One region of the Dyella sp. genome, then DNA from elsewhere that is predicted to be linked to it. Evidence: predicted binding sites of a transcription regulator. Region 1 holds the regulator's gene; the other holds the start of a gene.
What was found. Region 1 encodes HrcA, which represses chaperone genes, less so after heat shock. Its sites were predicted from a motif close to TTNGCACTCNNNNNNNNNGAGTGCNAA; they were not measured.
Positions count from the first base shown of each region.

Region 2: rpoH (RNA polymerase sigma factor RpoH) is a predicted target of HrcA. The motif match lies at 1,490-1,516, and genes of this name have one in related genera.

Region 1 is NZ_DAIOEU010000094.1:6,325-9,735, forward strand. It holds gene recN (DNA repair protein RecN) at 1-1,301, opposite strand, end outside; gene hrcA (heat-inducible transcriptional repressor HrcA) at 1,466-2,521, shown strand; gene grpE (nucleotide exchange factor GrpE) at 2,607-3,143, shown strand.
Region 2 is NZ_DAIOEU010000004.1:54,835-58,245, reverse strand. It holds gene V7M64_RS03440 (response regulator transcription factor) at 1-498, opposite strand, end outside; gene rpoH (RNA polymerase sigma factor RpoH) at 604-1,461, opposite strand; gene ung (uracil-DNA glycosylase) at 1,686-2,390, opposite strand; gene V7M64_RS03425 (response regulator) at 2,435-3,274, opposite strand.

The sequences.
Region 1 (3,411 bases):
CCGCCCGAGGCGACCTTGCGCAAGGGGCGCGGCGGCTGGCCGGGGTTGGCGCTGACCAGCAGTTCGCAACGTTCGCGGCCTTGTGGATCGGGGTCGCCGTTGTCTGAGACATCCAGGGCTACCTGCAGCACGCCGCCGGCCATGCCGAGTTCACCCATCAAGGCGCTCACTTCCTTGCCCAGGCGCCTGGCGGCGGTTTGCCGTGCCTTGCTTAAAGCTTCGGCGGCTTTGTCGTAATCGCGCTGCAGTTGTGCGCGTTGCGCGTCGAGTCGTTCGAGCGCATCGCCGGCGTTTTCCAGTTCGGTCAGTTCGTTTTGCACGGCAATGCGCTTGGCGTCGAGTTCGGTGACGTGCAAGCGATGCTTACGCGACAGCTCGTGCAGGCGCGTAAGGTGGGTGTCGACTTCGGCGTAGCGTTCGGGGTCGAGATCGACATCCTGCGCATAGCGGCCAAGTCCGTCGACGGCTTCGTTGAGCTGGATTTGCGCGTTGTCGAGCAATTCGAGCAACGGGGTAAGACGATCGTCCAGCGTGGCGAGCCGGCTGAGTTCGGCGTGTGCGCGAGTGAGCGAGGAGCGCAAGGCCAATTCGCTATCGCCGTCGAGCAGGTCGACCACGCCGGCGACGCCTTCGGCGAGTTTGCCGGCATTCGCCAGCCGCTTATGGCTGCTTTCCAGTTCCGCCAGTTCAGCGGCAGGCAGCGCCCACTTTTCCAGTTCGGAAAGTTCGTGCCGCAGCAATGCCAGGCGATGTTCGCGATCTTCGCCGCCGGCCAGCTTGCGGATGCGTGCGCCGGCGTCCCGCCATTGCTGGGCAAGGTCGCGCACTTGCGCTACGCGTGCCTCGTTTTCGGCGTAGGCATCCAGCAGGTTCATTTGATGCGTGCGTTCCAGCAGCGCCTGATGTTCGTGCTGGCCGTGGATTTCCACCAGCAGCGCCGCCAGTTCGCTCATCTGGCCGATGGTGGCGGGGCGGCCGTTGATCCAGGCGCGGGAGCTGCCTTCGGTGCGAATCACGCGACGTAGCTGGCAGGTGCCGTCTTCGTCGAGCTCTTCGCGTTTCAACCAGTCGTGCGCCTCGGGCAGGTTGGCCAGGTCGAACTCTGCCGCCAGTTCCGCGCGATCGCTGCCGGCACGCACCATGCCGCTATCGGCACGTGCGCCGGCCAACAGCATCAGGGCATCCACCAAGAGGGACTTGCCCGCGCCGGTTTCCCCGCTGACGACGGTCAGTCCCGGACCAAAAGCAAGATCGGCTTCTTCGACGACGGCAAGATGGCGGACGTAAAGGGAGGTGAGCATGGGGTGAGGGTGGCAGTGGTCGTGCGAATTGTAAGTGGGAACGGTCAGCTGGGAATGGGGGAGGGGCACGCTTGTCGTGATCTTGGTGCTGCCCGTTTCCCCCTTTCTTGCTTTCTTCACCGGCAAACCTTATTTCTTAGCCGTCTCACGGATTGCCACAGCGCATGTCTCCTCACCCTGGTCATGAACTTGATACCCGCGCGCGGCGCTTGCTGCGTACGCTGATCGCGCAGTATCTGGTCGATGGTGAACCCGTCGGTTCACGTACGCTGTCGCGTTCCTCCGGGTTGGACGTGAGTCCGGCCACCATCCGCAACATCATGGCCGACCTGGAAGATGCCGGCCTGGTGGCCTCGCCGCATACGTCGGCTGGGCGTATTCCTACGCCACGCGGCCTACGCCTGTTTGTCGACAGCCTGATCGAATTGCAGCCCCTGGCGCGCGACGAGATGGTGCGCCTGCAACGCGAGCTGCCGCCCGGCCCGACGACGGTGCGCGACCTGGCCGGCAATGCCTCGGCCTTGCTATCGGCCATGACGCATTTCGCCGGTGTGGTGATGGTGCCGCGCCAGACGGATTTCCCCTTGCGCCACATCGATTTCGTGCCGCTACCCGAGGCGCGCGTGCTGGTGATCCTGGTGTTCTCCGACAACCAGGTGCAGAACCGTGTGATCCAACTGGCCAAGCCGTTGGAGGGCCGGGTGCTCGAACAGGCAGCCAACTACATCAACGAGCATTTCATCGGCCTGCGCGTGGACGACATCCGTGCGCATCTGTTGCGCGAAATTCGCGAAGCGAGCAGCGAGTTGCACCAGCTGCTGTCCAGGACGGTCGAGCTGGCGGCGGCATCGTTTGCGCCACAGGATGAAGACGTGCTGGTCAGCGGCCAGACCAATCTGATGGCCTATGCGGAACTGGGCAACCTGGAACGCCTGCGCGATCTGTTCGAGGCGTTCCAGAAGAAAAACGAGTTGCTGCAGTTGATGGAAACCTGCGCCAAGGCCCCCGGCGTGCGCTTGTTTATCGGCGAGGAATCGGGGTTTGCCGCACTGGATGGCTGCAGCGTGGTCACCGCCAGCTATGGCGCCCAAGGCCGGCTGTTGGGTGCGGTCGGTGTGATTGGTCCCACACGCATGGCTTATGATCGCGTGATTCCGGTGGTGCAGGCCACCGCCCGGCTGCTCAGCGATGCCTTGAATCGCGCTGCTACGACCTTATAGAGGCCGGTTGGGAGGCGGGTCCACCCCGCAAGATTTTGTAATGGTCGGCAGCCTTGCCGGCCCAGGACGATGTTTGGAGTCATTCATGCACAACAGCGATTCGCAGTCGCCCAACGAGATGCCGGAAACGGCCGCGCAATACGCCACCATGAGCGATGAGCTCGATGCGCTCAAGGCCAAGGTGGCCGAGCTGGAAGCGAACAACCAGGAATTGCGCGATACCGTGCTGCGCGAAAAGGCCGAGCTGGAAAACCAGCGCCGCCGGCTACATCGCGACCTGGAACAGGCGCGCCGTTTTGCCAACGAAAAGCTGCTCAACGACCTTCTGCCGGTGTACGACAGCCTGGAGCGGGGCCTGGCGGTGGAAGGCGGCGATGTAGCCGCGATCCGCGAGGGCCTCAGCCTCACCTTGAAGGAGCTGCTGCGCATCGCCGGCAACAATGGCCTGGTGCAGGTCGATCCGCTCGATCAACCGCTCGATCCCGAGCGTCATCACGCGGTAAGCATGGTGGAAGCTCCGGGCAAATCGCCTGGCACCGTGGTGGCCGTGCTGCAAAAAGGCTATGTGCTGAATGATCGGTTGTTGCGCCCGGCGTTGGTGTCCGTGGCCAAGGACGACTGAACCGTGAAGAACCTGCTCAACACCTCCCCGCAGCCTGCACAGGTCCCGCGTGGCCGCGATGCGGCAGGGCGCGGCTTGACCAGGCGGCCAGTCTGGCACTGCGCCCCGCACGACCACCTGGCAACCACTCGGAGCCTGTGCGAACCACGCTGAGATGTTGAACAGGTTCTTACAATTTCAGAACTGCAGGGTTTAGCTGGCATTGAAGGCCCGTCGCCAAACCCCATCTGACAACCATTCGCGGCGAGGGGCCGCATTCAAAGATTCC
Region 2 (3,411 bases), on a different contig from region 1:
GCGCATCAGGAATTCCAGCAGGCGGTATTCGGTGGGCAGCAGCGTAAGCTCGCGTGCACCGCGGCGGGCGGTGCGCGAGATCATGTCCAGTTCCAGGTCGGCCACGCGCAGCTTGGTTTGCGCGGGATGTTCCTGGCGGTGCCGGCGCAGCAGTACTTCGATGCGGGCAGCCATCTCGTCCGGCGCGAACGGCTTGGTGAGGTAGTCATCGCCCCCGGCGCGCAGGCCGCGCACGCGTTCGTCCACGTCACCGAGCGCACTGATCATCAATACCGGCGTGGTGATCCCGCGCTCGCGCAGTTGCTTGACCAGGGTGAGGCCATCCATGCCGGGCAGCATCAGGTCCAGCGTGATGGCGTCGTAGCGTGGCTCCAGCGCACGCTGGAAACCCTGGGCGCCGTCGTGTACGCGATCGGCGCTGATGCCGTGCGCAGCCAGCTCCAGCGCGATTTCGCGGGCGGTGATCTCGTCGTCTTCGATGACCAGGATATGGGGCATGGCCGGCTGTGCGCTAAGGATGCGCGGCACTTAAACACAGCGGCGTCAAACACAAAAGGGCCTCCGCGAGGGAGGCCTTTTTGGTAACCGCATGCCGGTGCCGCTTCAGGCAGCGAACAGTGCGCGCATTTTCTTCATGGCGTTGGCTTCGACCTGGCGGATGCGTTCGGCGGAAACGCCGTACTCATCGGCAAGATCCTGCAGCGTGGCCTTGTCTTCGTTGAGCCAGCGGCGCTGGATGATGTCGCGCGAACGCCCGTCCAGTTTTTCCAGCGCGCTCGACAGGGTGTCGAGCTGGTTGTCGGTCTGGTCGGCATCGGCCACGTTGTCGTACGGGTCGGCGCCTTCGTCGATCAGGAACGCTTCCGGAGCAGGCTTGGCGTCGTCCTCGGCATCGGCCGGGGCTTCAAAGCCGATGTCGCGACCGGACAGGCGCGATTCCATCTCGCGCACGGTGGCCTCCGGCACGCCCAGGTCCTTCGCGACCAGGCGCACTTCTTCGGCATTCATCCAGCCCAGGCGCTTCTTGCTCTTGCGCAGGTTGAAGAACAACTTGCGCTGCGCCTTGGTGGTGGCGACCTTCACGATGCGCCAGTTGCGCAGGATGAACTCGTGCATTTCGGCGCGGATCCAGTGGACCGCGAAGCTGACCAGGCGCACGCCCTGGTCCGGATCGAAGCGCTTGACCGCCTTCATCAGCCCGATGTTGCCTTCCTGGATAAGGTCGGACAGCTGCAGGCCATAGCCGTTGTAGCCGCGCGCCACGTGGACCACGAAGCGCAGGTGCGACATCACCAGCTTGCGGGCGGAGGCGAGGTCACTGTCCTGCTGATACCGGCGCGAAAGCTCCTGTTCTTCTTCCTGGCTCAGCACCGGAATGCGGTGCACGGCAGAGATATAGGCGTCCAGGCTGCCAACGACGCTGGGAACCGGCAGATTGGCCGTCACCAAGGCTTGAGACATGTTGGAATCTCCTGAAAGATGGGTGAGCTTAGCACTCGGGTACTTGGAGTGCTAAAGGCATCGATGAGTTCCGGTGCCTTTTGTGTACCGTATAGTACACGAACTACCCCGGCCTTGTCCATGTGGGTGGGCGCTGGCAAAACGAACTTCAAGGATGACTTGTGGCGGGTGAACGGGGGGTCTGGAAAGGGTCAGCGCCAGGTTGGCGCCAGGAACGCTAGACCTCAGCCCAGCTGGGCTCGCGGCGGCAGCGACCAGTCGATCGGCGCTTGCCCGGCCGCCTGCAGATACCGGTTGGCAGCCGAGAAATGCCCGCAGCCGATAAAGCCCCGGTGCGCGGACAGCGGTGAGGGGTGCACCGATTTCAGCACCGCATGGCGGCGGGTATCGATGAGCTGGCCCTTCCGCTGGGCGTACGAGCCCCACAGCATGAAGACGATGCCCTCGCGTTCGCGGTTGAGGGCATCGATGGCGGCATCGGTGAAGCCCTCCCAGCCCTTGCCCTGGTGCGAGGCCGCCAGGCCGCGCTCCACGGTCAGCACCGCATTGAGCAGCAGCACGCCGCGATCGGCCCAGGGCGTCAGGCAGCCATGATCGGGAAAGGGAATGCCGAGATCGCGCTCGATTTCCTTGAAAATGTTGATCAGCGACGGCGGCGCCGGCACGCCGGGCCGCACCGAGAAACACAGGCCATGCGCCTGGCCGGGACCGTGGTAAGGATCTTGCCCCAGGATCACCACCCGCACCGCCTCGAACGGCGTGTGGCTGAAGGCGTTGAAGATCTCCGGCCCCGGCGGGTAGATCACCTTGCCGGCACGCTTCTCCGCGCGCAGGAATTCGGACAGCGCGCGCATGTCCGGACGTTGCAGGTAATCGCCGATGCGGGTTTTCCAGGATGGCTCGAGCTTGATCCGTTCTTCGTCGCTCATCGGGCCTGCGGTTTGTTCGGTCACCATCTCCGCATCATAGGAGATCACACGCTCTCTCGGGCACGCAGATGCTGCGCGACGCGTAGCTGGAACAACAGCTTGGTGACCAGCAGTTTTTCCTCGACCGGTTTTTCCACCAGATCGTTGGCGCCGGCGCGAATCAGTGCGGCCTGGTTGTCGGGATTCTCGTCGCCCGTCATCACCAGCACCGGCAGCTTGCCTTTGCCGTAGCCGAATTGGGTACGGATGTGCTGCAGCAGATCGCCGCCGGTCAATTCGCCCTTGAGGCTCACGTCGGTGAGCACGACGTCCGCGCCGACGGCGCCTTGTGCGCGCTCCGCTTCCAGCAAGGCGAGCGCATCTTCCACGCTTACCACGTGGCGCACGGTAAGCCCGATCTTTTCCAGCATGCGGCGCGTGGCCAGCGCGACCACGCGACTGTCTTCCACGTACAGCACTACGCCGTCGGCTGCGCTTTCCGGACGCACGTAGCCGCGGATGAATTCCGCCAGCGCTTGAAAGCCGAGCGATTTGTCGAAGTAATCCGTGACGTGCTCGCCCAGGGCACGGCGATGCAGACGATCGTCCACATCGCCCGAGACGACCACGATCGGCACGTAGATCTGCGGTGCGGATTCGCGCACGTAGCGCGCCAGTTCCAGCCCGTCCATATCGGGCAGGCGCAAGGAGATGGTGATGAAGTCGAACACGCCGCTGTCGAGCAGCTTGTGCGCGTCGGCGCCGGTGCCGCAATCCACCACTTCCGCCTGCGGCAACTCTTTCTGCAGCACGCGCGAGATCAACTGGCGGACGACCTTGGAACCGTCCACCACCAGCACGCGCGGTGCCGCACTGAGATCGCGGCTGCTGATACTTGCACTCATCGAATTCCCCACATCCCGGTCTTGCACGGCTTCCATGCATAGCAGATTCGGCAGGCATCCGCTGCGCCTGTAGCGCCTATTCTATCCAGCCCTAAAGAAATGACCGCCATGGTGACCTAAAAGGGTGCAAAGGCGGT